2 regions of the Paenalkalicoccus suaedae genome follow, and region 2 is predicted to be linked to the other one. Evidence: riboswitches for the same ligand, from Rfam matches in the RefSeq annotation. Region 2 holds a riboswitch; the other holds the start of a gene.
The links. A riboswitch is a leader RNA that binds a small molecule or an ion and turns the genes downstream of it on or off. The one in region 2 is predicted to bind lysine.

Region 1: another riboswitch for lysine. It lies ahead of lysA (diaminopimelate decarboxylase); the one in region 2 lies ahead of FLK61_RS15000 (Na+/H+ antiporter NhaC family protein).

What each region holds. Positions count from the first base shown of each region.
Region 1 is NZ_CP041372.2:1,594,782-1,599,216, forward strand. It holds gene spoIIAB (anti-sigma F factor) at 1-129, shown strand, start outside; gene sigF (RNA polymerase sporulation sigma factor SigF) at 139-876, shown strand; gene FLK61_RS08635 (spore germination protein) at 1,002-2,456, shown strand; lysine riboswitch at 2,506-2,678, shown strand; gene lysA (diaminopimelate decarboxylase) at 2,765-4,093, shown strand; gene FLK61_RS08645 (peptidylprolyl isomerase) at 4,165-4,435, shown strand, end outside.
Region 2 is NZ_CP041372.2:2,786,621-2,791,055, reverse strand. It holds gene FLK61_RS15010 (dihydrofolate reductase) at 1-318, shown strand, start outside; gene yunB (sporulation protein YunB) at 370-1,146, shown strand; lysine riboswitch at 1,315-1,503, shown strand; gene FLK61_RS15000 (Na+/H+ antiporter NhaC family protein) at 1,614-3,176, shown strand; gene FLK61_RS14995 (sodium-dependent transporter) at 4,003-4,435, shown strand, end outside.

The DNA.
Region 1 (4,435 bases), 1.2 Mb from region 2:
AGAAGTGGTATGGGACTCACAATCATGGAGAACTTCATGGATCACGTGGAGATTTCATCTGTCGTTGGCGAAGGCACGAGGCTTATGGTGATGAAAAAGTTATCCAAAGCCTCTGCCTTCTGCCAGTAGGAGTCTATTATGGCTACTCACTTAGAGGATAAAGAGGTAAAGGAGCTTTTAGTCAAAGCGCAAAGTGGAGACGTACCTGCACGTCACAAAATTGTGAAGCACAATACTCGGCTCGTGTGGTCTGTTGTACAACGATTTTCGAATAGAGGTTATGAGCAGGAAGATTTATTCCAAATAGGCTGCATAGGGCTTATGAAATCCATTGATAAATTTGATTTGAGCTATGACGTGAAGTTCTCGACGTATGCCGTACCGATGATCATTGGAGAGATTCAACGATTTTTACGGGATGATGGTGCGGTAAAGGTTAGTAGATCAATCAAGGAGCTTAGTAACCAAGTTAGGAAAACGTCAGAGCAGCTCATGAAGGAGCTAGGAAGAGTGCCGACAGTTAAGGAGATCGCCTCTTTTTTAGAGCTGTCACCTGAAGAAGTCGTCTTTGCACAAGATGCTAGCAGACAACTTGCATCGATTCATGAGACTATTTACGAAAATGACGGAGAACCAATCACCATTTTAGATCAAATGGCTGATGAACCAGACAGGTATTGGTTTGACAAACTGGCACTTCGCGAGGAAATGAAGCATTTAGATGAACGTTCTCGCATAATTATCATGCTTCGTTACTATAAGGATCAAACGCAGTCTCAAGTTGCGGCAAGGTTAGGCATTTCCCAAGTCCAAGTCTCAAGGCTTGAGAAGAAAATTTTAGAGACGCTGAAAGAAAAGTTAGAGCAGACAAGTTAAAAAGGAAGCACCTCTTTTTCTTCTAAAGGGGTGCTTTTTGTCTTAAGAAAACAGCCTTACATAATTACTAAAACCTAAACACATACTAACCCTCAACAGAAGGTCCTTGAGAGGGGGAGAAGCAGATGCTTTCAACCGATTTAAAAGTGAATGAGGAAATTTTACAAGACCGATTAGGAATAGATAAGAGTTTTGATGTTGATAAACGCTCCCTGTTTATTCATGATGTCGGAATCAAGCTATATTTTGTGACGGGACTTTGCGATATTTCCCACCTAATTGATATTTTAGATAAGCTCATGTTCGTTGACAGTATGGAGAGGAAAAAGCGTGACACGAAAGAGATGATGCTCAACAGACTGACTCATATGCAGGTAGAGCTCACGGATGAGTACGATACGATTATAAAGCAAGTGTTATCTGGACTCGTTGTCATTTTAATTGATGGAGAGTCTGAAGCGTTAATCATTGATGCGAGGAGATACCCTGGGCGCGGACCTGAAGAACCTGACACGGAAAGAGTTGTAAGAGGAAGTCGAGATGGTTTTACTGAAAATATTATTGAGAATACCGCGCTCACGAGACGCCGGATTCGTGACGAAAACTTACGGAATGTTATGGTTCAGGTCGGAAGGCGTTCTAAAACAGATATTTGTGTGGCGTATATTGAAGGTGTAGCCGATCAAAACTCGGTTGATATTGTATTTAAAGAGCTTGAGCAGATCGATATCGACGGCCTCACTATGGCCGACAAAGTGGTAGAGGAATACATCGTCAAGCAAGGAATGAATCCCTTCCCTATGGTGCGCTATACGGAGCGTCCTGACGTATGTGCAACCCATCTACTCGAGGGTCACGTCGTCTGTTATGTGGACTCTTCTCCAAGTGTCATGATTTTTCCAACAACCTTTTTTCATCACGTGCAGCACGCGGAAGAATATCGCCAAGCGCCAGCTATTGGGACATTCTTAAGATGGGTTCGATTCTCTGGGATGCTATTCTCCCTTCTTGTTTTACCACTATGGCTATTGTTTGTGCTCGAACCTACACTATTACCTGATCACCTATCTTTTATCGGACCAAATGAGATGTCAAATGTTCCGATATTTTGGCAAATACTATTTGCGGAGCTTGGAATTGAGCTCTTGAGAATGGCTGCCATTCACACCCCATCACCTCTTGCGACTGCATTGGGTTTAGTTGCGGCACTCCTAATTGGAGAGGTTGCGATTAGCGTCGGATTATTTGTGCCAGAGGTCATCCTTTATGTAGCAATCTCCGCCGTCGGTATGTTTGCTACTCCAAGCTATGAGCTTGCCTTTGCGATGAAAATCATGAGAATACTTTTAATCACAGCTGTTGCTATTGCTGGTCTCCCTGGATTTGTCATTGGCTTAACTGTCATGATGTTATTTATTTCCACAAGGAAAGCGCTCGAGACACCTTATTTTTGGCCGTTTATTCCCTTTTATCCAATTGCGTGCCTTGATATTTTCTTCCGAAAGCCAGTGCCATTGAAACTATTACGTCCTAGTATTGTCCATCCGCCAGACAGGATAAAACAACGAACTTCCTCGTAACGGTTGCGAATCTTTTAGCCCTATGCTATCTTGAATAAAATGAATTGAATAGAAGGATAGAGGCGCGGTGTAAAAAAGTACAGCATGATAGTCTGAGGAGGCGATGATCATGTTAGAAAGGTTACATTGCCGAAGGGGCGTGAAGTACCTCATTTCACCTCCCTGGGGTCTGGTTTAAGAAGCCAGACACTGTCACTATAGCAGTGGAGCACTATCTTTCCGAATACGTTTAGGTACGGGTCGGGAATGAGTGTGTGTGACGCCCTCATTCCCTTTTTTATATTCAAATAGAGTAGGAGCGGAGATAAATGACATACAGAGGGACGACGAAAGTAAATGAGCGTGGGTTTATAGAAATTGGTGGAGTCTCAACGGAGACGCTTAAGGAAGCGTACGGAACCCCTTTATTTGTGTATGATGTAAAAGACATTCGAGATCGGGCTAATGAGTTTCACGATGCTTTTAAAAATCAATCTGTGTCTTATCAAATTGCTTACGCATCCAAAGCATTCAGCTGCATTGCGATGATTGAGCTTGCAAACGAATTAGAACTGAGCTTAGATGTTTGCTCTGGCGGTGAGCTTTATACAGCGCTTGAAGCAGGCTTTCCAGTTGAACGCATTCACTTCCACGGAAATAATAAAACACCAGACGAGCTTGAGATGGCCGTCACACATAAAATCGGCTGTATTGTCGTAGACAATTTTACAGAGCTATCATGGTTGATGGCTTTGACGGAGTCAAGTAAGCAACAAATGGATGTGCTCATTCGCATCACACCTGGTGTAGAGGCACACACGCATGAATATATTTCAACTGGTCAAGAGGATTCTAAATTCGGATTTGATTTAAATAGCGCGCAGGCAGACAAGGCAATCGATATGATTACTTCTCATGAATTCCTAACGCTTCAAGGCGTTCATTCTCATATCGGTTCCCAAATTTTCCGTGCAGAAGGCTTTGAAGAGGCAGTCAAGGAGATTTATGCATCCATCGAAGGTTGGGTAAACAAGTTCGATTACTATCCAAACGTACTAAACGTTGGTGGAGGATTTGGAATTCGCTACACTGAAAATGACGAACCACTCCCACTATCAACGTACATCGACAAAATGGTAGAAGCGGCTAAAAAAGAATCTAACAGATTAAATAAGCCTCTTCCGGAATTTTGGATAGAGCCTGGGCGCGCTTTAGTTGGAGAAGCAGGAACAACTCTCTACACGCTCGGAACACGTAAAGAAATTCCTGATGTACGCACGTATGTATCAGTTGACGGAGGCATGACGGACAATATTCGCCCTGCGCTTTATCAGGCTGAATACTCCGCGACATTAGCTAACCGTGCTCACGCGGAGCCTGAAGAGGTTGTATCTATTGCAGGTAAATGTTGCGAGAGCGGGGATATGCTAATCTGGGATATTAATCTCCCAAAAATCGAGCAAGGTGATATTTTAGCTGTCTTCTCAACAGGTGCCTATGGTTACTCGATGGCAAACAATTATAACCGGATTCTACGTCCTGCTGTCGTGTTCGTTGAGGATGGGGAGCATGAATGTGTGATCGAAAGAGAGCAGTTTGAAGATTTAACAAGACGTGAGAATCGATACTCAAAAATTATGCTTCCTGAAAAAGCATAAACGTGACCTTTAAGTGATTCTCTGCTACACTATGTAAGGTATAAAATCGTTAAACAATGGAGGCAATTCACATGAAAAAAGGCGAAATTATTTTTGGCAACGGAGAAAAGATTGTTATTGAATTTTTCCCAGAAGCAGCACCAGGACACGTAGAAAACTTTGAGAAGCTTGCGAGCGACGGTTTTTATAACGGATTAAACTTCCACCGAGTTATTCCAGGTTTTGTTGCACAGGGCGGATGTCCAAACGGAACAGGAACTGGCGGACCTGGTTACACAATCAAATGTGAAACAGAAGGCAACCCACATAAGCACCAAAAAGGCACTCTCTCTATGGCACATG
Region 2 (4,435 bases):
ATCATTCTCACACGTAACGAAGGCTACAGCCAAGAAGGTGCTGAAGTCGTTCATTCCTTTGAGGAATTAACGACGCTGTTAAGTCAGGATGAAAAAGCATTTATCATAGGTGGAGCAGAGATATTCCGTTACTACTTGGATAAAGTGGACCGTGTCTACGTGACGTATATTGACAGTGAGTTTGAAGGGGATACCTATTTCCCAGAACTAGACCCAACTAAATGGGTGTTAAAAGAAGAACAAAAAGGGGTCAAGGATGAAAAGAATCCGTATGACTTCTACTTCCGTACATATGATGCGGTTGAGCCACTCTCTTAGCATGAGAGTGGCTTTTTTTGCATAGTTTGTGTGGAAGGGGCGTGGACAATCATGTTAAAGCAGCGCTTGCGCCGAAGACAGTCACGAAGAGGACCGTTACCACTCAAAGTCGTCTTTCTCTTGTCCTGTGCTATTTTTATTGTTCTGACTGTACAGGGGTTAATCTTAGTAGAGAAAGGCGTTCGACCAACTATTATTGCCATAGCTAAAACAGAGACTCAACGTATAGCGACACTCGCTATCAATGATGCCATCTCCAGTCAAATTTTAGAGGAGAGCCACATGGAGGATGTCCTCATTTATGAATATGATCAGAATCAGCAAGTTAACTCTGTCCAGTTAAACCCCGTTATCGTCAATCGTGTTCTTCAAGAAACGACGAAGAGAGTGCAAAATTACTTAAATGATATTGAACAGGGCAAGATTCGTGATTATCATGTAGCTCCGGATGACTCGTTGCCTCACGATGGAGCATCATTTTCTGAAGATGGTATTATTCATATGATTCCTTTAGGGCAGGCAACGAAGAATGCGCTACTCGCCCACTTGGGTCCTGAGATTCCTGTCAGACTCTCAGCGATTGGGGACGTGAAGTCGCAAATGAAGCATGAAGTGATGTCTGTAGGGATTAATAATGCGTACTTAAGCGTCTCTGTGGATATTGAAGTCGACGTAAAAGTCGTTATTCCATTTGCTACGGATACCGCTGTTGTAAAGACCGCAGTGCCTGTTACGATGGTTTGGTTACCTGGTGATGTTCCGGATTATTATGGTGGCAGTGGAACGATTCCAGCAGTCATCAATCCAAATCAGGGCGGCGGTGGGTAAGGGCCGGCTATATTTGCTATGTAAGAAAAAGGGTAGTAAGAAGCTTCGCAACTGTTGCAATTAATAGAATATAATGGGCTAGGTAAAAAGCATTGAAATTAGCCTTGATATTTGTTATTCTAATTCGGGAAACTTCGACAAGTTCATAGCAATAGATACCTCCTAACAATGTGAGGTAGAGGCGCGAAGAAAAAGAGTAATATGCGGAAGCTTAGACGAGCGATGCACGCATGTGAAAGGGTTCTTTGCCGAAGCAATTATGTACCGTCAACACATAATTAGCTGGGCCTGCACTTAATAAGTGCTGGACTGTCACGCACGTGCTTGTATAGCTCAGCGTGGAGAACTGCGAAACGTTTGTAGTGAGGATCATCTGTAGATAGCAGGGGATACTCTCCCTTGCTTTTTTTATTGTCCAGAGATCACACTACTATCCACATTTTTATATAGAGGAAGGGGCAATACTCATGGATCACGGTATCCTATCCCTGCTGCCACCGGTGCTTGCACTTGTGCTCGTGCTTATCACGAAGCGCGTGTTAGTGTCACTTGGTGTTGGTATTATTGTTGGAGCCTTAATGGTCAACCAACAGCAGGATATGTTTATTAACGAGGCATTTACACAAATAATGTCGACCGTCACAGGCATCTTTTGGACGGAGGATGGCATAAATACGTGGGAATTTTATATTATCTTATTCCTGCTACTACTCGGAATGATTGCGGCACTTATCACCATTACAGGTGGGGGACGAGCATTCGGAGAGTGGGCGCTTGCGCGAGTGAAGACGCGCATTGGCGCACAGTTTGTTGCAGCATTTTTAGGAATAATCATCTTTATCGATGATTATTTTAACAGCTTAACAGTCGGGAACGTTAGTCGACCGCTAACAGACCGTCATCGTATTTCGCGTGCTAAGCTCGCGTATATTGTGGACTCTACGGCGGCTCCAATGTGTGTGATTTCTCCAGTCTCAAGCTGGGGTGCATACATTATCACGATTATCGGTGGTATTTTAACTGCTCACGGTGTGACGCAGTATGGCTCTTTACAGGCATTTCTACTGATCGCTCCAATGAACTTTTATGCGGTATTTGCGATCATCACGGTATTTGCGGTCGCATACTTTAAGCTTGATATCGGTGCGATGCGTCATCACGAGCGTCTAGCGGTTACGTCCGGTGAATTGTTTGATCAAAGCAAAGGCGCTATTCCTGGGGAAACTGGGTTAGAAGCTCCAGAAGCAAAAGGCAAGGTTTCTGACCTCGTTGTACCAATTGCCGTATTAATTGCAGGTACAGTTATGTTCATGGTGATTACAGGTATTCAAGCAACAGAAGGCACTGCGTCTCTTCTTGCTACATTTGAAAATACAGACGTCGCTGCTTCCCTCGTATATGGTGGACTAATTAGTTTCGCCGTAGCAGTAGTGTTAGCATTCGTACGTCGTGTAGAAGTAAAGCAAGTAGGTCTTGGCCTATGGGCGGGAATTAAGTCGATGCTACCTGCTATTTATATCCTCATTTTTGCGTGGACGATTATTGAAGTCATTGACGCATTAGGTACAGGAGAATATTTAGCAAGCCAAGTAAACGAATTTATTCCACTCGCTATTTTACCAGCGCTACTCTTTGTGATCGCAGGGTTCATGGCATTTAGTACAGGAACATCATGGGGCACATTTGCCATCATGCTACCGATCGCAGGAGAAATTGCTGCACAAACAGATATTACGCTTATGCTACCAGTTTTAGCAGCAGTACTTGCTGGTGCAATCTTCGGTGACCACTGTTCACCAATTTCAGATACAACGATTCTTTCTTCAGCAGGAGCGGGAAGTCATCACATCGATCACGTGACAACCCAGCTACCTTACGCACTGTTGATCGGATTCGTAGCTATTATCGCTTTCTTAGCACTAGGAGTAACAGGATCGACGATTGTTGGACTGTTAGTAGGTGCTGTAACGTTAGCGCTGACGCTAGGTGTCACGAAAGTAATCGTAGGAAGACTCGGCACGATCGGGTAATAAGACTTGTAAGACGGAAGGCTCTCACGTTATGTGAGGGCCTTTTGTTTTTGGTGTTGGTGAGGGGAGAAGGGGAAAGAAATGGGCGAGGAATAGACGGCACTAGCAAGCGAATGATGCAACTAGCGCGAGAAAAACCGATTAGCCTTTTGCAGCGGCACGTCGCGCATAAAGCTAGTTTATGCGCGCAATCACTGCGGAAGTCCATAACTTCTGTTTAAGGAACATAACTTTAAAACGGGGAACATAAAAGCAAAATTAGGAACATAACGATGTTCAAAAAGTCCATGGAGTCCATAAAGTTTAGATGCGGAACATAACATCAGGATCAAGAACATAACTTTAAAAAGCGGAACATAAAATTAAACTAAAGATCATAACTATTCTCAATAATATGTAGAAGCGTCTAACCTTATTTCGAAGCAGATAAATACACTATAAACACAACTTCTCACTCTATTAATTGGAGAAATCACACCTACAAAACTCTATATTAAGAAAGAAATCACTCGATTTCTGTCACATAATTGAAGAAGGTTGAAGAAACCACCCCTTACTATTCTAAAGCATCATAACTTATTTAAGCGCTTACATTTCAGTTTATGCGCATAAATGTGAGAAATCATCATAATTTGTGTCGAATATTCAGAAAATACTTTGACATTCTATTTTCTGATAATTATAATAAAATAGCGAAGACAAGATCATTTGTATGATCAAAAAGTTAATAAAAGGAGGAGGCTTACACCTATTTTCCTAAAGCAGTAATAGTCTTAGCAATTATTTTTAGTTTTAAAATACAGCTATGTAGAGGGGAGTTTTTTTCATGGATCAGTCTCGTGAGCAGTTTGCCACAAGATTAGGGTTTATCCTGGCAGCCGTTGGTTCTGCTGTAGGTCTAGGGAACATTTGGCGTTTTGCGTATGTAACAGGTGAAAGTGGTGGAGCAGCATTCTTATTAATTTATGTGCTTTGTATCTTCCTAGTTGGTCTTCCTGTTTTACTTGCCGAGTTTTCTGTCGGCCGACGCGGTCAGTCAGATGTTGTAGGTTCATTCAATAATATTTCACCAGGTAAGCCTTGGGTGCTCGGTGGTATTTTAGGCGTCTTGACCTCATTCTTAATTTTATCATTTTATGGTGTTATTGCAGGTTGGGTACTTTACTACCTGTTTGCGTACATTTCAGGATCAGCTGTAGCTGTTCCAGCAGAAGGCTATGGAGCTTTCTTTGAGACATTCATTGGAGGAACAACAGGTC